3 regions of the Cupriavidus sp. 94F1 genome follow, and region 3 is predicted to be linked to each of the others. Evidence: predicted binding sites of a transcription regulator. Region 3 holds the regulator's gene; each other region holds the start of a gene.
What was found. The regulator LexA, encoded in region 3, represses DNA repair genes until DNA is damaged. The targets are predictions, from matches to a motif close to ACTGTATNNNNATACAGT.
Positions count from the first base shown of each region.

Region 1: the regulator LexA is predicted to act here: its motif matches at 1,306-1,323, upstream of AC3FJ6_RS08115 (ATP-dependent helicase).
Region 2: the regulator LexA is predicted to act here: its motif matches at 1,847-1,864, upstream of dinB (DNA polymerase IV).

Region 1 is NZ_JBYOJT010000003.1:78,678-85,135, reverse strand. Features, by position in the region: gene AC3FJ6_RS08115 (ATP-dependent helicase) at 1-1,262, opposite strand, end outside; gene AC3FJ6_RS08110 (TlpA disulfide reductase family protein) at 1,414-1,950, opposite strand; gene AC3FJ6_RS08105 (thioredoxin fold domain-containing protein) at 2,080-2,574, opposite strand; gene AC3FJ6_RS08100 (hypothetical protein) at 2,712-3,362, shown strand; gene AC3FJ6_RS08095 (LysE family transporter) at 3,456-4,109, shown strand; gene AC3FJ6_RS08090 (hypothetical protein) at 4,193-4,318, shown strand; gene AC3FJ6_RS08085 (YEATS-associated helix-containing protein) at 4,391-5,224, opposite strand; gene AC3FJ6_RS08080 (YifB family Mg chelatase-like AAA ATPase) at 5,240-6,458, opposite strand, start outside.
Region 2 is NZ_JBYOJT010000003.1:486,422-492,879, reverse strand. Features, by position in the region: gene AC3FJ6_RS10020 (TRAP transporter substrate-binding protein) at 1-726, shown strand, start outside; gene rarD (EamA family transporter RarD) at 864-1,769, shown strand; gene dinB (DNA polymerase IV) at 1,886-3,058, shown strand; gene AC3FJ6_RS10005 (MFS transporter) at 3,204-4,397, shown strand; gene AC3FJ6_RS10000 (aspartate/glutamate racemase family protein) at 4,415-5,107, opposite strand; gene AC3FJ6_RS09995 (diguanylate cyclase) at 5,276-6,458, shown strand, end outside.
Region 3 is NZ_JBYOJT010000001.1:77,112-83,569, reverse strand. Features, by position in the region: gene dusA (tRNA dihydrouridine(20/20a) synthase DusA) at 106-1,110, shown strand; gene AC3FJ6_RS00385 (hypothetical protein) at 1,934-2,194, shown strand; tRNA gene AC3FJ6_RS00380 (tRNA-His) at 2,320-2,395, shown strand; gene AC3FJ6_RS00375 (hypothetical protein) at 2,647-2,820, opposite strand; gene lexA (transcriptional repressor LexA) at 2,974-3,630, opposite strand; gene AC3FJ6_RS00365 (asparaginase) at 3,865-4,875, shown strand; gene rpsF (30S ribosomal protein S6) at 4,991-5,365, shown strand; gene priB (primosomal replication protein N) at 5,386-5,685, shown strand; gene rpsR (30S ribosomal protein S18) at 5,689-5,967, shown strand; gene rplI (50S ribosomal protein L9) at 5,998-6,450, shown strand.

The DNA of each region.
Region 1 (6,458 bases), on a different contig from region 3:
GTCGATTCCAGAAATTTCAGGCCGCCGAACTTCACGAACGGGATGTTGCGCCGGGCCAGTTCGATTTCGACCTGCGCACTGTGGTCGGCGGCGCGGAACAGCACCGCCTGCTGCATCAGCGCCAGGCCCGATTCGCGTCGTGCCAGCACCTGCTCGACCACAAAGCGCGCCTGGTCGGCTTCGTCGTTGACCACCACCACGCCGGGCTTTTCGGCCGACTCGCGCAGCGACCAGAGGTCCTTGGTGAAGCGTTCGGCCGCCAGGCCGATCACTGCGTTGGCGGCTTGCAGGATCGGCTGCGTGGAACGGTAGTTCTGCGACAGCGTGACCTGTTCGGCAGCCGGCGTGAACTGCGTCGGGAAATCGAGGATGTTGCGCACCGTGGCGCCACGGAAGGCGTAGATCGACTGCGCGTCGTCCCCCACCACGGTCAGGCCACGGCCCTGCGGCTTCAGCGCCATCAGGATCGACGCCTGCAGCGCGTTGGTGTCCTGGTACTCGTCGACCAGCACGTGGTCGAAGCGCGCGCCCATGTCCCGCGCCAGCGCGGGCTCGGTCATGGCCTGCGCCCAGTAGAGCAGCAGGTCGTCGTAATCCAGCACCTGCTGCTTCTGCTTGGCCTCGACATAGCCGGCGAACAGCGTCTTGAGCGCGTCCGCCCACATCGCGTAGCGCGGAAACTGGGTCTTGAGCACCACCTCGATCGGCAGTTGGGTGTTGACCACGCGCGAATAGATGGCCAGGCAGGTTTCCTTGCGCGGAAAGCGCGACGCCTGCTCGGACAATCCCAGGTCGTGGCGCACCACGTGCATCAGGTCGGCCGAATCGCCGCGGTCGCTGATCGTGAAGCTCGGCGCCAGGCCAAGCGTCTCGGCGTATTCGCGTAGCAGCCGGGCGCCGATGGCGTGGAAGGTGCCCGACCACTGCAGCGCGGCACGCCCTGCGCCGGACTGGATGCCCAGTGCCTGATCGACAATGCGCTCCACGCGGCGGCCCATCTCGGACGCCGCACGGCGCGAGAACGTCAGCAGCAGGATGCGCCGCGGGTCGGCGCCGCCCACCACCAGGTGCGCGACGCGATGCGCCAGCGTATTGGTCTTGCCCGAGCCCGCGCCGGCAATAATCAGCAGCGGCGCCTCGCCCGCATATTCCACGGCGGCGCGCTGCTCCGGATTCAGCTTGGACAGGTAGGCAGCCGCGTCGCCCGTCTCCGGGGAGAAATCGGCGGGCACGTCGGCTTCAGGGGCGAGATCCGGTAGCACAGCGGGAAGGGCAGAGGGGAGGATTGAGAAAAATCTGGCGCCCACTGTATATCCATACAGCTTCGACTGGCAAGCCGCACGTGCCTGCGCGGCGTCCGGGCAACAAAAAAGGTGCCGCTTGGGCACCTTTTCGACCGGGGACGGCACGCAATCAGGCCGCGCTGGCCAGCGCACCATCCAGCAGCTTGTGCAGCGCATCCCACTCGGGCTCGCCCACGTAGCGTTTCAGGATCTTGCCGTTCTTGTCGACCACGAACGTGGTGGGCGTGAGCTGGACGTCGCCAAAGGCCTTGGCCGCCGAGCCGTCCGAATCCATGGCCACCTTGAACGGCAGTTCGCGCGTCTTGGCGTAGTTGGCCACGTACATCGGCGGGTCATAGTTCATGGCCACGGCCACGAAATCCAGGCCCTTGTCCTTGAACTGCTTGTAGGTGTCGATCATCTGCGGCATTTCCTTGACGCAGGTGGCGCAGCTGGTGGCCCAGAAGTTGACCAGGTAGACCTTGCCCTTCAGATCGGCCGTGCTGACTTTCTGGCCCGACAGCAGCGTGAACGTGGCATCGGGCACCTTGCTGGCTGGCGACATGGCGCGATAGCCAAAGACGCCAAGCAGGGCGACGATCACGACCGCGACGGCGAGCGGCCAGCGTTTGCGCGGGGAAGTGGCGGAAGCAGCAGTATTGGACATGGAATAACGGTACCGGGACAGCCATCGGACAGCGGCTATTCTACTGCCGGGCGCGGAAGCCGGCATCGTGGACGGTCAAGCCCGCCGGGGCTGCGGCAATTCGCCGCAATATGGAAGCGTGTGCCCGCGCTACTGCTGCGCGCCGGGCCGGGCGGCCACCTTGGCGCGGGCCTCGTCGATGGCCTGCTCCAGGTAGGCACCATAGAAATCGGGCTGCATGCCGCGCAGCGGCTTGGCCAGGTTGCGGCCGTGCGGGTCCAGGAACATCACGGTCGGGGCGACCGAGATGTTGTGGGCCTGCGCCCAGCGTTTGGCGGTGGTCATGGTGCCATCGACGTCACGGACCGGCGTATCGGCCGTCATGTCGATTTCCCGCGCGGCAATGTCCCCGGCCGCCACCTGCGGGCCCAGATAGTTGCGGCGCACCGTCTCGCAATAGGTACAGCCGGGCAGGCTGACAAGCACCACCAGCGGCTCGCCCTGCCTGGCGGCTGCGGCCGACTGGGCGCCGATATCGGTCACCGGAGGCAGGTGCACGGTGCCGGCCACGGCGCTGAAGCCGGCCACTGCGGCCAGGCTGGCCAGCCACGGTGCGGCAAGGCGGGGCAGGGAACGGAAGGGCATGGTCACCTCACGGGAAAACGGGCCGGCCGGCGCCTGGGTGGTCGGCAAGGGACGATGGGCGATGAAAGCCACGGGTCGGACATGCGCGGGCGGGCGGCTTCCCGGATAATACCGGCTTGCGCACGAATGCGCTGCCCATGCCGATGCCCCCATCCACGCTCCGCCCCCGTCCGCCCGGTTCGTCCGGTTCGTCCAGCTCGTCCCGTCCCGGCCTGTTTCGCCCCGGTCATTGCCGGCTGCCGCTGCTCGCCCTGCTCTGGCTGGCGCTCGCCGGCTGCTCGCCGCGCTATGACTGGCGGACCATCGTGTCGAACGACGGCAAGTACACCGCCATGTATCCGGCCAAGCCGACCAGCGCCGCGCGCGATGTATCGATTGCCGGCCACAAGCTGCCGATGACCATGGATGCCGCGAACATCGAGGGCACGCTGTTCGCGGTGGGCGTGGTGACGTTGCCCAGCGACGATGCCGCCATGCGCCGCGAAGCCATGGACGCCATGCAGGCCGGACTGGTGGCTAACCTGGGTGCGCACCCCGGGGCACCGGCCCAGGCGCACCCCGTCACGGTGATGTCGGCGGCCCAGCCGCCCGTGTCGCTAGCCGGCGTGGAAGTGTCGGTGGCCGGCGTATCGCCGCAGGACAAGGCGCCGCGCCGCCTCACCGCGCGGCTGGTGGCGTCGGGCGCCCGCGTCTACCAGGCCGTGGTGCTGGAAGCGGGCGACGCCGCCCGCGATACGCGCCAGTCCGAGCAGGTCGAACAGTTCCTGACCGGATTCCACCCGTTCTGAGGCAGACTCGACCGCTTGATCCGATTGAACCGGCTTTAGCCTTTTGCCTTTAGCCTTTCGTCTTTAACCGTTGTTACCTTCAGGAGTGCAGTGATGCGTTGGGAAGTGTGGCTGGCATATTTTGCCGCGTGCTGGGTGATCGCCGTTTCGCCAGGATCGGGCGCGGTGCTGTCCATGAGCCATGGCCTGTCGTATGGCCTGAAGAAGACGTCGACGACGATCCTGGGTCTGCAGACCGGCCTGGTCATCATCCTGCTGGTGGCCGGCGGCGGCCTTGGCGCGCTGCTGCTGGCGTCCGAGGAAGCCTTCCTGGTCGTCAAGACGATTGGCGCGATGTACCTGATCTACCTGGGCTTCCAGCAATGGCGATCCAAAGTGGAGACGACCCCGGAGGACGGCGCCAACGGCCAGGGCGGCGCGGTACGCACGGCGGTCATGAGCCGTCGGCGCCGCTTTGCCACGGGCCTGCTGACCAATGTCACCAATCCCAAGGGCATCATTTTCATGGTGGCGGTCCTGCCGCAGTTCATCGACCCGGGCCATCCGCTGGGCGTGCAACTGGCCATCCTGGCCGCCACGATGTGCTTTGTGGACCTGATCGTGATGCACGGCTACGCGCTGCTGGCGTCGCGCATGCAGGGCCTGTTCCGCAACGCCCGCGCCGTGCGCTGGCAGAACCGCTTCTTCGGCGGCGTGCTGGTGGCCGTGGGCACCGCGCTGTTCTTTGTGCGCCGGCATCACACCTGAAGCCACCCCGGCGGCCGAATGGCTGGCGTAGTGCGGCAGCGTTTGCTTCAATGGGGAGTGACCCGGCGTACATGGAGCCCCCGATGCACGATGTCCCCCTGACTGCCCACCGCGAACCCCCTCCCGACGAGCCGCCCCCGCCCGGCTTCCCGGCGGACCAGCCGCCCATCGAGGAACCGCCCCCGCCGCCGCTGGAACCGCCGGTGTGACATGACGAAGGCCCGCGATGCGGGCCTTTTGTCTGGGGATACGCCATGCTTAATGGGTCGGAGGGGTGTCGCTCATGTGGCATTCCTTTTGAAAATTGAGACAAGGGCTGAGAATTCCGGATCCTGACGCACGCGCTCGAGATCGTCCTCGGACGTGAGCGCGGCGACAAGCCAGTCGCGCTGGCTTGCCGTGGCACAGTGCCACGCTCTCAACAGCAAGGGTTTGATCTGGATAAATGGTGTATCGATTAGCGCGCGATAGCACGCGGCGTTGAAGAGCCAGCTAAACACCTCGCTGCCGTCCAGCGCCAGCGCGCGGTCGATGGCGGCTACTGCTTCGGCAGCCCGACCAAGACGCTTCAGACAGTAGGCACGCCATGCCAGGCAGCCCGCATGGTCCGGGTCCGTAGTCAACACGCGGTCTGCTGCGGCAAGTGCGTCTGCATACTGGCCGTTGTCGACCAACTGCATGACTTTCCACATGGCAACTGCACGATTGTTCGCGCGATGCGCATGATCTGTTGCACTTCGTGCCGTGCGTTCTGCCGTCTCTGCAATGGCTTTTGCCTCTTGCGATATTCTCAGGGCCCTGCGGCCGACTGAATCGATAAATTGCTGAGCGAAGTACGCTGCCGCAATGCAAAAGCCAATCAGTACGAAGAGCTTTTCCGGGTGTTCCCTGGATTGGGCGATCAAGGCGCTTGAAATCGAATTCAGGAACATCGGCACCAGAAATGCTGCGGCAACCCCCACGACGGCGCTGGTAATCCAGCCGGGCTCCCGGGTTCCGGTGCGCCACTGCATGAACCGGGCGATGCCACCGCCAATACCGGAAAGCAGGATCGTCGCGAACACGATCCACCACCAGAACTCGGAAAACCATTCGAATGCAACGGAAGTAGTCATTGTTCAATCCCCAAGCTAAGCCGACCGCAGCACCCGCCGATACTGGATCGCCTCCGCCACATGGGCGGCGTTCAGCACCTCGGCGCCTTCCAGGTCGGCGATGGTGCGGGCCACTTTCAGCACCCTGAAGTACGCGCGGGCCGACCAGCCCAGCTTGTCCATCGCGCCGCGCAGCAGGGTCTGCGCGGCGTTGTCGAGCGGGCAGTGGGTGTCGATGGCGCGGCCGGACAGTTCGCTGTTGGGCATGCCCTGGCGCGCCAGCTGGCGGTCTCGGGCGGTCACGGCGCGGGCGCGGACCGTTTCGCTCGGTTCGCCGGGCGGGCCGTCCAGGATGTCGTGCTGGCCCTGGGCGGGTACCTCGATCTGCAGGTCCACGCGGTCGAGCAGCGGGCCCGAGATCCGCGATTGATAGCGTTGCACCTGGTCGGGTGTGCAGCGGCACATGCGGGTGGGGTGTCCCAGGTAGCCGCACGGGCACGGGTTCATTGCCGCGATGAACTGGAAGCGGGCCGGGAAGTCGATTTGCGCCGCCGCACGGGAAATCGTGATTTGGCCGGTTTCCAGCGGTTCGCGCAGGACTTCCAGCACGCGGCGCTCGAACTCTGGCAATTCGTCCAGAAACAGCACGCCATGGTGGGCCAGCGAGATCTCTCCGGGGCGAGGATTGCCGCCGCCACCCACCATCGCGGGCCCGCTCGCGGTGTGGTGCGGGCTGCGGAACGGCCGTCGGCCCCATTGCGATGGCTGGAAACCGCCCGGCGTCAGGCTCAGCACGGCAGCGGCATCGAGCGCCTCGGCCTCGGTCATGGGCGGCAGCAGCCCCGGAAATCGCTGGGCCAGCATCGACTTGCCCGTGCCGGGCGGCCCCACCAGCAGCACGGAATGCTGGCCCGCCGCGGCCACTTCCATGGCACGCCGGGCCTGCAGCTGCCCGCGCACGTCGCGCAGGTCGGGCGCATCGCGCGTATCGGCCACCCGTTGCGGCGGGCGGGCGCGCCGTAGTGCCTGCTCGGGCGGCAGCCCCACGTGATGGCACACCTCGCGCAGCGTGGCGCCGGCATGGACCGTCAGATCCTCCACCAGCGCGGCCTCCGGGCCGTTTTCCATGGCGACGATAAACGCGCGCGGGGGCTGGCCGGCGTCCATCCGTGCCCGGTTGTCGCGCGCCAGGCCCATCGCCATGGCCAGGGCGCCGCGCACCGGGCGCAGATCGCCAGCCAGGGACAGCTCGCCG
Region 2 (6,458 bases), on a different contig from region 3:
CGCCAGCAGAACGCCTGGATGATGCAGGGCAACGGCATGAAGCTGATGCGCGAGTTCTTCAAGGAATACAACGTCGTCAACTTCATGGGCGGCAATACCTGCGCCCAGATGGGCGGCTGGTTCCGCAAGGAAATCAAGACCGTGGCCGACCTGCAGGGCTTGAAGTACCGCGTGGCCGGCTTTGCCGGCGTGGTGCTGGCCCGCCTGGGTGTGGTGCCCCAGCAGATTGCCGGCGGTGACATCTACCCGGCGCTGGAAAAGGGCACGATCGACGCGGCCGAATGGGTGGGCCCGTACGACGACGAAAAGCTCGGCTTCTACAAGGTGGCGCCGTACTACTACTACCCGGGCTGGTGGGAAGGCAGCGCGCAGCTGTCGTTCTACGCATCGCAACCCGAGTACGACAAGCTGCCGGCGCTCTACAAGCGCGCGCTGGAAACGGCCACTATCGAGGCGCACACCAACATGATGGCCAAGTACGACACCGTGAACCCGCAGGCGCTGGCCCGCCTGCTGGAAAGCGGCGTGAAGCTGCGTCCGTTCTCGAAGGAGATCATGGAAGCCTGCTTCAAGGCCACGCAGGAAGCGTACGCCGACGAAAGCGCCAAGAACCCGTCGTTCAAGAAGATCTACGACGATTGGCGCGTGTTCCGCAACAACGAGGCCGCCTGGTTCAACGTGGCCGAGCAGGCGTTCGCGCAGTTCAGCTACGCGCGCAAGCTGTAAGCGAACCGATGATTTGGCCATTCGGCCATTTCGCTCACGACAAGCCCGGCTCCGGCCGGGTTTTTTCATGGCGCCACGCGCCTGCCCACACCCCGGTAGAATCCGCCCCACAACCGGACTCTACCGGGAACATTCCCATGCAACTCGGCATCTTCTACGCCCTGCTGGCGTACATCATCTGGGGCCTGCTGCCCCTCTACATCAAGTCCCTGCACGGCGTGGCGCCGCTGGAAATCCTGCTGCACCGCATGGTGTGGTCGCTGGTATTCCTGGGGGCAATACTGTTGTGGCGCCGTCATTTCGGCTGGCTGCGCGACGTGGCGGCCAATCCGCGCCTGATCCTGAACTTCGCGGCCAGCGCGGGGCTGCTGTGCTGCAACTGGTTCCTCTATATCTGGGCGGTGTCGGCCGATCGCGTGGTCGATGCCAGCCTGGGCTATTTCATCAATCCGCTATTCAGTGTGCTGCTGGGGGTGCTGCTGCTGCACGAGCGGCTGCGGCCGGCCCAGTGGCTGTCGATCGCCATCGCGGCGGCCGGTGTGCTCTGGCTCACCTGGTCGGCCGGACAACTGCCGTGGATTGCGCTGGGCCTGGCCGCGTCGTTTGGCGGCTATGGGCTGCTGCGCAAGACCGGCGCGCTCGGTGCGCTCGAGGGCCTGTCGCTGGAAACGCTGATCCTGTTCCCGCTGGCCGCTGCGGCGCTGGGCTTCCTGCTCCTGACCGGGCACGACACCACGCGCAGCGCAGGCACGGGTACGCAGATCCTGCTGCTGCTGGCCGGTCCGCTCACGGCGGTGCCGCTGCTATTCTTTGCCGCCGGCGCGCGCCGTATCCCGCTGTCGCTGCTCGGCCTGCTGCAATACGCCGGGCCCACCATCCAGCTGGTACTTGGCATCTGGCTCTACCACGAGCCGTTTCCGGCACAGAAGCAGATCGGCTATGCCCTGATCTGGATCTCGCTGGCAATCTACGCGGCCGAGGGTTTGCTGGTCACGCGTCTGAATGCGAAGCGGTCCATCAGCACGAAAAATGAACCCGCTTAAAAAACCGCCGCTTCTATCCGTGATGTGAATATTCGTGGCAATCGCGCGCTATTCCGGAAACAACGTCGCCACACTATACTGTACGGATATACAGTATCGATCGCCTCTCCACGCTCATGCCCCCGAACGCTCCCCGGCGTATTGCCCATCTCGACATGGACGCGTTCTACGCTTCGGTGGAACTGCTGCGCTATCCGGACCTGCGTGGCCAGGCGGTCGTGATCGGCGGCGGCCGCAATGCGGTGCCCGAGGTACTACCCGACGGATCGCGCCGCCACGCCCGGCTGCGTGACTATGTGGGGCGGGGCGTGGTCACCACGTCCACCTACGAGGCCCGCGCCCTGGGCGTGTTCTCGGCCATGGGCATGATGAAGGCCGCCAAGCTGGCGCCCGACGCGATCCTGCTGCCGACGGACTTCGACGCCTACCGCCGCTACTCCGGACTCTTCAAGGCGGCCGTCCGAACATTCACCGGACAAATAGAAGATCGCGGGATCGACGAGATATATATCGATCTGAGTGATATAGAGGGCGAGCCGCACGAGGTAGCCGCCCGCATCAAGGCTGCGGTCCATGAAGCGACGGGCCTGACGTGTTCGATCTGCGTGGCCCCCAACAAGCTCCTGGCCAAGATCGGGTCCGAACTGGACAAGCCGGACGGACTGACCATCCTGACCCCGGCCGATATTCCCACGCGCATCTGGCCACTGCCGGCGCGCAAGGTCAACGGCATCGGCCCCAAGGCCGCGGAGAAGCTGCAGGCCATCGGCATCGACACCGTGGGAGACCTGGCCGAGGCCGATCTGGCGCTACTGCAGGCGCACTTCGGCCGCAATTACGCGGGCTGGCTGGTGGAAGTGGCCCATGGCCGCGACGACCGTCAGGTGGTGGTCAGTTCCGAACCCAAGTCGATGAGCCGCGAAACCACGTTCGAGCGCGACCTGCACCCGCGTACCGATCGCCCCGTGCTGTCGGAGCAGTTCACCCGGCTGTGCATGCGCGTGGCCGACGACCTGCGCCGCAAGGGGTACGTGGGCCGGACGGTGGGCATCAAGCTGCGCTTTGACGATTTCCACACCGTGACCCGCGACCTGACCATGACCGCCCATACCGCCGATGGCGCGATGATCCGGCGCGGTGCCACCGAGTGCCTGAAGCGGATACCGCTGGAGCGGCGCATCCGGCTGCTGGGCGTGCGCGTCAGCGCCCTGCTCCCGGCGGCCGAGCAAGGGGACGATCCCGCGCCGGTGCAGGAGGAATTCCGCTTCGACGACGAGGCGGAAGGCTGAACGGCCTTCCTCCAGGCGAATCGGGCCGATCCCAGGCCAAAAAACCCCCACGTCATACGGCCCTATCTATCTCCCGGTAGAATCGGCGGCTTCGACGGGCGCCCATCGAGAGCGCCACGCCCCACCTTCCGCCCACGCGCGCCCCATGACAACCGCCGCTCCCGCCCAACGTACCGCCGCCCCGGCCGCCTGGATCACGCCCCTGCTGGCCGTGGCCTGCGGCATGATCGTCGCCAACCTGTACTACGCACAGCCGCTGGTCGGGCCGATTGCACGCGCGTTGCAGCTGTCGCCGGAAATTGCCGGCCTGATCGTCACGCTGATCCAGACCGGCTACTGCGTGGGCCTGCTGCTGCTGGTGCCGCTGGGCGATATCGTCGAAAACCGCAAGCTCGTGCTCACGCTGGTGGGCGGGTGCGCGGCGGCCCTGCTGGCGGCGGCGCTGGCCACGCATGCCAGCGTGTTCCTGGTGGCGGGCTGCGCGATTGGACTGTGCTCGGTGGCGGTGCAGGTGCTGGTGCCGTTCGCGGCGCACCTGGCCTCCGAGCATGCGCGCGGCCGTGCGGTCGGCAATGTCACCAGCGGACTGCTGATGGGCATCATGCTGGCGCGTCCGGTGTCGAGCCTGGTGTCAGACCTGTTCGGCTGGCACGCGATCTTCGCGGCGTCGGCCGTGGCGATGGTGCTGCTCGGCATCGTGCTGGCGCGCAAGCTGCCGCAGCGCCGGCCGGCGCCGGGCGTCAACTACATCCAGATGCTTGGCTCGATGAGCCATCTGCTGCGCACCCAGCCGATCCTGCGCCGCCGGGCCGCGTACCAGGCCGCCATGTTCGGTGTCTTCAGCCTGTTCTGGACCACCACGCCGCTGTACCTGGCCGGGCCCGCGTTCCATCTGTCGCAGACCGGTATCGCGATCTTCGCGCTGGTCGGTGTGGCCGGTGCCATTGCCGCGCCGATGGCGGGCCGCTACGCCGACCGTGGCCACAGCCGGCAGATGACGGCGCTGGCGCTGGCGCTGGGCGCGGCTTCGTTCCTGCTGAGCCGGGTGGGGGCGGAGGGTTCGCTGCTGTCGTTGCTGTCGCTGACGGTGGCTGCCGTGCTGCTCGACTTCGCGGTGTCGACCAATCTGGTGATCGGCCAGCGCGCGATCTTCTCGCTGTCCGACGAACACCGCAGCCGCCTCAACGGCCTGTACATGGCCATCTTTTTCGTGGGCGGCGCCATCGGATCGTCAGTGGGCGCGTGGGCCTATGCGCGTGCGGGCTGGCCCCTGGCCAGCTGGATCGGCTTCGCCCTGCCCGCCATCGCGCTGCTGTACTTCCGCACGGAACGTCGTTGATCGGCCAATTCGGAGGGCTACGCCGCCACTGCGCGCTGCAGTGCCGCGCGCGCCAGCAGGCGGGTTGAATCGAGCGTCGGCAACGACGAATTGCCGTCGTCGATGATCAGCGGAATCTCGGTGCAGCCCAGCACCACGGCGTCGCAACCGTTGTGCCGCAGGTCATCGATCACGCGCCGGAACGTCGCTACCCCTTCAGGCGTGGCGATGCCGGGCACCAGCTGGTTCATGATCACGTGGTCGATCAATGCGCGGTCTTCCACGGGCGGGCGCACCGCTTCCAGCCCGCGTGCGGCCAGCGCGGCCGGATACACCTCGCTGTCCACCAGCCACCGCGTGCCGGTGATGCCAAGCCGATGGAAGCCGCGTGCCACGGCGGCGTCGGCCACCACCTCGGCGATATGAAGCCACGGCAGCGGCGACGTGGGCCGCACCAGGTCCAGCGCCGTATGGATGGTGTTGTCGGGGCAGATCACGAAATCGGCGCCGGCCGCGGCCAGCTTGTACGCCGAGCGCAGCATCAGGTTCGCCACGCCCTGCAGATCGCCGCGCTCCAGGCAGGCCACATAGGTGGCGAGCGATGGCGTATGCATCGTAATTTCCGGATGTGCGTGCGCGCCGAGGAATCCGGCCCCTTCCATGCAGATCGTGCGATAGCACAGTGCCGCGCCTTCGGCGGAACAGGCCGCGATACCGATGTGCCGTGGCATGAGAAATCCCCCTTGATGGTTGTCAGGCTTTCATGATGGCATGCGCCGCGCGGCTGCACTACACTGAGCCGGCGCGCCACGCCCTGGCGCGCCCGCCGTCGATGTTGCAGCTAAAAGTCGCCGTTTTACTACCCGTCCCGTGGACGGGCCTTGCCGGGGAGACGATCGATGTCATGGCGCAAACTGCTGCCGAGGCCGCGCTGGCTGCCGCGCGCGGCGCTCATGCACCCGCAGCGCGTGGTTATCGTCGGCTTCAGCCTGGCGATGCTGCTGATGCTGATCGTCGGCGCGCGTGACCTGTACCTGCTGCGCGACCGTGTCCTGTCATCGCGCCACCACGACCTGACATTGCGCGCGCTGGGTGGCGAAGCGGTCTTCGCCGCCGAACGCTCCAGGCTGGTTTTCGTGCGCGACTATGCGCAGCAACTGATCACCCTCTACGACAACGGCGCGGCCCCGGCAGAGCCCGCAGTGGAGCGGGCCTTCGCGCAGCGCAACGAGCGTATCTGGCAGATGGAGGTGCCGCTTGGCGATTCTCCGGTGATCGGCACGGCGCCCGCGGTGCTCGACGAACTCGAAGGCTTCGAACGCCGCGACGCCGACCTGCGGGCCGACCTGTACGCGGCGCGCCAGCTCAGCCATGTGCTGGGCCTGAGCCTGCGGCTGCGCGACGACGACAATGCCGGCGGTACCGTGAGCTATATCTCCAGCAACGGGCTCTACGTCACCTACCCGCCGCTGGCGCCGGACAAGGCGCCGGCACTCTTCAGGCGGTTCAGCGATATCTCGTATTACCGCGACATGCTGCCCGAGCGCGATGCGTCGCGCGACATTCGCTGGACGCGGGTCTACACGCAATTCGAAAGCACGCAGTTGCGCACGACATTGAGCATTCCGGTCTATGTGGAAAACCGTTTTCGCGGGGTGGTGGCCATCGACGTGGAACTGGCACGTCTGCGCGACCTGATCGGCGTGCCGGAAGACGCCGGCACCACGCGATACCTGATGGACTATCGCGGCGGCATCATCGCGTCGAGCCAGCACAATGTGCGCATCGACATGCACTGGCCCGACGATGTGGACCGGGCCTGGCGCGGTGTTCCCGTGCAGGACCTGTTCCACGCAGGCGCCGGCATGCGGCACGCGGATGGCCAATATCTGATCTACCAGCCGGTGGGCCAGCGCGGTACGTGGCTGCTGGTGGAATCCTTCAGCGATGCCGACGTATGGCGCGCGGTCCTGCAACGCACCAGCACACCGCTGTTGGCGATCTGGCTGGCCCTGCCACTGTTGATGTTTGTCACATTGCGCGTGGTGACGCTGCTGTTCCGCCACTATGTGGCAGCCGGCG
Region 3 (6,458 bases):
GCGTTCCGGGGCGCTGCTCAGGAACGTCATCTCGCGTATACTTGCGGGTCTTCCTCAGTCCGTGGACCCAGAACCGTACCCGGACGCTCCCTCGACGCCATACCCATGACTGCAAATCCGCGCCGCATCTCGGTTGCCCCGATGATGGACTGGACTGATCGCCACTGCCGCACGTTCCATCGCGCGCTGAGCCAGCACACCTGGCTTTATACCGAGATGGTCACCACGGGCGCGCTGCTGCATGGCGATGTGGCGCGGCATCTCGATTTCGACGCGGCCGAGCAGCCCGTGGCACTGCAGCTGGGCGGTAGTGAACCTGCCGATCTCGCGCAGGCGGCGAAGCTGGGTGAGCAGTGGGGCTACAAGGAAATCAACCTCAATTGCGGGTGCCCCTCGGAGCGCGTGCAGCGCGGTGCGTTCGGCGCGTGCCTGATGGCAGAGCCCCAGCTGGTTGCCGATTGCGTCAAGGCGATGCGGGATGTGGTGTCGGTGCCCGTGACGGTGAAGCATCGCATTGGTATCGACACGATCGAGCACTATGACTTTGTTCGCGACTTCGTTGGCATTATTGCCGACGCCGGTTGCGAAACATTTATCGTGCACGCCCGTAATGCCATTCTGAAAGGCCTTAGCCCGAAAGAAAATCGGGAAATTCCGCCGTTGCGGTACGAAGTTGCATACCAGCTGAAGAAAGAATTTCCGCAGCTGGAAATCCTGATTAACGGCGGCATTGTCTCTTATGGCGAAATGGAAGAACATTTGCGCCACGTGGATGGGGTAATGATCGGCCGTCAGGCTTACCACGATCCTTATATCCTCGCCGAAATGGACAGCCGTTTCTACGGCGTTGAATCGCCGATTCCAACGCGCGAAGACGCCGAAATGGCCATGCAAGCCTATATCGGCCATCTGGTGGAGCGGGGCGGCTATATGGGCGCTGCCACCCGGCATATGCTGGGCCTCCATCGCGGGGTCTATGGCGGACGCGGCTGGCGCCGGGTGCTGTCGGATGCACGGCGCATGAACGCTGCCCGCACCCGGGCCGACGTGGATGCGCTATTCGAAGAAGCGCGTTCCCATCTGCGTCCAGACCTCCTGGAGGCGGCCTGAGCGACCCCCGAACGTGACGATCGTATGCGGGCTGGACTGGAGGAAAAACTCTAATTTCGAACGATCGTGCTATGCACATGCCGCAAATGTATGCCCCAAGGGCGTTTGCGGCGGTTGAGGTGACTGGAAACCCGCGTGGGCAAAGGGATTCCCCTAATTCGCCAGTCCTGCGGCATGTTCTTACACTGTGCCTGCCCTCGAATACAGGGCTTTCTTCAACTGATTTTTGAGCCCGCCGTGTGCGGGCTTTTTTTCTGCCCCGTCTCGTTGTTACCACAGCAACCGTGGGTTTGCCCGGATGGTGCGCCGTGCGTTCGGGGTCTACATTGAATGTGCCTTCAGGGCATTGAGATCGCTAATTTAAGAGTCCGCTTGCGAGCGGGCTCTTTTTTTTCGTGGGTCGCGCCATGCACGAATCGCGCATAAAACCGTGGCGTACCTGAACACCAAAAAAAAAGCAGGCGATGCTCGTCGGGAGTGATCGCCTGTCGGGAATGTCGAGGGGGTCAATGTCCCTCGGGGAAGAGTATCCAACAGCATTATTTGCGACAGAACCCTGCCGTGGTGGGGCAAGACCTCCGCTTTTGAAGGGCAGGCCGATACGTCAAGCTCGGGCTATTGTTAAGACATGCCCTGTCGAGCGGCGCGTAGGTCATGTTACGATGCGCTGAAAAATGCCGCGACATTAGCCGGCATGGCGTGGGAGTCGTATCTTCACGGATGCGGCGCCAAGTGGGGGAAAAGCAGTTGGGCTGGCCGGTTCGAGCGGTGTGACGGGGAATGTCGAAGCCAGTGAATCGGAAGCGAGCCCTGAGGAAACGAAATGGAAGCGGAAGAACCATTCGGTGAAGTCTTCGAGGACTACCGGGTGATCTGGGTAGCCGAGCAACTGCAGGACGGCAAATGGACTGCGCGCTATTGCTGGCACCCAGGCACATCGATCGACGCCGGCAAGGCGTTGCAGCGCGACGTCCTGAATGGCAAGTCGAAACGCTTGCTTGGACTTTTTCCGAGCGAGGCAGAGATCATCGCTGCGATCAAGGAAGCCGTGCTGCTGGAAGCGAAGTGGGTGGGCCCCCGATGAAGTCCGGAAGCCATCCGCCAGCGAATCCGAAATTTTTTTGTGCGGAATACTAGCCATCAGCAGAGAATGCTTGTATAGTCTTGTTCTTCGCTGATCGACACAACGGTCAACGAAAAATCTCTACGGTGGCTGTAGCTCAGTTGGTAGAGTCCAGGATTGTGATTCCTGTCGTCGTGGGTTCGAGTCCCATCAGCCACCCCAAAGAATTCCCTTGCAAAACAGCCGCTTAGTCAAGCGGCTGTTTTGCTTTGCACGCATCCCTTCCCACCATCCCTTCCGCCTGGTGCAACCGACCTGACAGCATCCGATTGCGATCGCATACGCCAAGGCGAAGCCGGTCGATGGGCGAAAAAAACCGGACGTTGGCGGGGTCGACAAGGTCCGGTTCTGCGCATGACGCGAATGCGCAGTGATGCGGTTGCGCGCTGATCCGCGTGGCACGCGGCCAGATTTCAATCGAGCAGTTTCGTGGTCGGTTCTGCCAGTTCCAGCATGCGGCAGATGGCTGCCATGTTGCCGACCATCGTGCGACGTTGCGCGCCCTGGTAGACGCGGACGCCCTTGATTTGCCGGAACGGGACCGGCTTGACCGGGCGGCGGGAAGCGATGGGATTCGATTGCAGCATGGCAACACCTCGTAATTTGCGACAGCAGTGGTCCGCGCCCGTCGTCCAGCAAGGACGGGGCGGCATGGGCAAAGCAAAGCGGGTGACCAGGGCAGACGGCCGTGCTGCCTAAGTCTCGGGAGCCGGAGTCGCTGTCAGGCGCCTCCGATCACGCTAGAAGCCTGACGATCGGATCAGGCCGACAGCGATACCTTCAAGGGAGAACTCGTCGCGGCCCGAATGGAGCACGATGTTCTGGAAATCGGGGTTTTCTGCGATCAGTTCGATCGTGTCGCCGCGTTTCTTCAGGCGCTTGACCGTGACGTCCTCGCCCAGGCGGGCTACGACGATCTTGCCGTTGGCTGCCTCGCTGGCTTTCTTCACGGCCAGCAGGTCGCCATCGAGAATGCCGGCGTCGCGCATACTCAGGCCGCGTACGCGCAGCAGGTAGTCCGGACGCTCGTCGAAGACCGATGCATCCACCTGGTACTGACGGTCGATATGTTCTGCGGCAAGGATCGGGCTGCCCGCAGCGACGCGACCGACCAGCGGCAGCGTCAACTGCAGCACGCCTGCCATTGGCAGCGAGAACTGGTCGGAACGTTCCGAATCGCTGCGTGCCACCTTGAGCCGGATGCCGCGCGATGCGCCGGGGGTCAGTTCGATGACGCCCTTGCGTGCCAGCGCCCGCAGATGTTCCTCGGCCGAATTGGGCGAGGAAAAACCAAACTCGGCGGCGATCTCTGCGCGCGTGGGCGGGAAGCCCGTGTTGCGGATCGTGTCGCGGATCAGATCGAAAATCTGCTGCTGCCGGGGTGTCAGGGTCGCCATGGTTCGCCGGTCTCTCGTGCCGAAGCACTGTATGTTTAAACAGTATGCTGTGATTTTATACAGTATCGTGTGAAGTGCAAGCACAATTTGCGCAGTGGGCTCTACATGGGCGACGGCGGCACCGGTGGCTTCGCGGGTTTGCCAAGGGGGCGCTGGGGCGGGGTGGCAGTTACAATCGTCGGCCAGATCCCGGGCCGCGCCCGCCCGGCCAGCCCCCTCAGTCAGCCTATTTACATGTCAGCGTCTTCCTCATCGTTGCCCCGTGTCGTCGTGCTTGCCACCGGCGGCACCATTGCCGGATCGTCCGGCGACCCCGCCAGCAGTGCCCAGTACCAGGCGGCTACCGTGCCGGTGTCGCAACTGGTCCAGGCCGTGCCCGCGCTGGCCGATGTCGCGCGCGTGGAGGCCGAGCAGGTGGCGCAGGTCGACAGCAAGGACATGACGTTCGGTCTCTGGCAGCAGCTGGCGGCGCGGGTGGCGTACTGGTCCGGCCAATCGGACGTGGCCGGCATCGTGATTACGCACGGCACCGATACGCTTGAAGAAACGGCGATGTTTTTGCACCTGACGCAGCCGTGTCCCGTGCCGGTGATCATCACTGCGGCGATGCGCCCGGCAACGTCGCTGTCGGCGGATGGCCCGCTGAACCTGCTCGATGCGGTGCGCGTCGCGGCCCATCCGGACGCGCGGGGCCTGGCTGTGCTGGTGGTGCTGAACCAGCAGATCCACGCCGGGCGCGACGTGACCAAGGCGCATACGTCCGCCGTCGATGCCTTTGTCTCGCCGAATGCCGGTCCGGTCGGCTACGTGCAGGACGCCTATATTCGATTCACGCGTACGCCGTCCCGGCGGGAGGCGCCGTGCTTGCCGGTGCCGTCGGCCTGGCCGATGGTGGAGATCGTGGTCAGCCATGCCCAGCCGGGCAGGGTGGCCGTGGATGCACTGGTGTCGGCTGGTGTGAAGGGGCTGGTCGTGGCCGCCACCGGCAATGGCTCGGTCCACGAAACCCTGGTGGCGGCGTTGGCCGATGCGGCGGCGGCTGGTGTGGCAGTGGTGCGCAGTTCACGTACTGGCGCCGGCCATGTGTCGATTCCGGCGCGGCCGGCGGCGGGGGCTGGCCTGTTTGCGTCGGCGGCCGACCTCAACCCTTACAAGGCGCGCGTGCTGCTGCTGGTGGCGCTGGCAGCCGACCCCGCGCTCGGCGTCGATGCCGGGCGCCTGCAGTCGCTTTTTGCCGCCTGCTGAGCCGCCTGCACCGCGTACCTTGCGGATTCCCGGGTTTCCGGGCTATACTCGCCGGCTATTCAACCTTGCCGCACCGGACGTGACGCCCGGGTGGCTCATCCCAAAAGGAGCGTCAATGCGTCATTACGAAATCGTATTTATCGTCCATCCGGACCAAAGCGAACAAGTGCCGGCGATGATCGAGCGTTACAAGCAGCTCGTCACGTCGCAAAATGGCCAGATCCATCGCGTGGAAGACTGGGGTCGTCGTCAGATGGCCTACATGATCCAGAAGCTGGCCAAGGCTCACTACGTTTGTCTGAACATCGAATGCGGCAAGGACACGCTGGCTGAACTCGAGCACGCGTTCAAGTTCAATGACGCCGTGCTGCGTCACCTGATCGTCCAGACCAAGAAGGCTGAAACCGCGCCGTCGCCGATGATGAAGGAAGTGCAGCGCGAAGAAGCCCGCAAGGCCGCGCAAACGACCACGGAAGGCCAGGCCGCCTGAGTGCGGACTGCTGTGTCGCGGTGAACCAGCTTCGGCTGACCGCCACGCTCGCCGAGCGAGATACGCTGCGCTATACGCCAGCCGGCATCCCTGTCGTCAACTGCATCCTGCAGCATGCCGGCGAGGTGATGGAGGCGGAAACGCCCAGGCAGGTGGAATTCGCAGTGGTGGCCATGGGCATCGGCCCGATTGGCCAGCGGCTCGAGCGCATGCCGCTCGGCACGCTGCTCGACTGCGAAGGCTTTCTGGCCCGCAAGCACCGCAACAGCAAGACACTGGTCTTTCACATCACTCGATGTAAAGCATTCGAAAAGGATTGAATCATGGCATTCGTCAAACGTGACAACAAGAACAAGAAGCGCTTCCAGCAACAGAACCCGCTGTTCAAGCGCAAGCGCTTCTGCCGCTTCACCGTGGCTGGCGTCGAACAGATCGACTACAAGGATCTGGACACGCTGAAGGACTTCATCGGCGACAACGGCAAGATCACGCCGGCTCGTCTGACCGGTACCAAGGCGCACTATCAGCGTCAGCTGGATACGGCCATCAAGCGCGCCCGCTTCCTGGCGCTGATGCCGTACACCGACCTGCACAAGAACTGATAGTCCCGGGACCGCAAGGAGAAATACACGATGCAAGTCATTCTGCTGGAAAAAGTCATCAACCTGGGCAACCTGGGCGACATCGTTCGCGTGAAGGACGGTTACGCACGTAACTTCCTGATCCCGACCAAGCGCGCTCGCCGTGCTACGCAAACCGCCATCGCCGAATTCGAAGTGAAGCGCGCCGAGCTGGAAAAGGCCGCTGCCGCCAAGCTGGCTGCTTCGCAAGCCGAAGGCGAGAAGCTGAACGGTCTGACCGTCCAGATCACGCAGAAGTCGGGCGTGGACGGCCGTCTGTTCGGTTCGGTGACCAACGCCGACATCGCCCAAGCCCTGGAAGGCCAAGGCTTCAAGGTCGAGAAGTCGCAAGTGCGCCTGCCGAACGGCCCGCTGAAGATGGTTGGCGACTACGCCGTTGGCGTGTCGCTGCACACCGACGTGCTGGTCGACATCACCGTTTCGGTGCTGGGCGAGCACGTCTAAGCTGTACG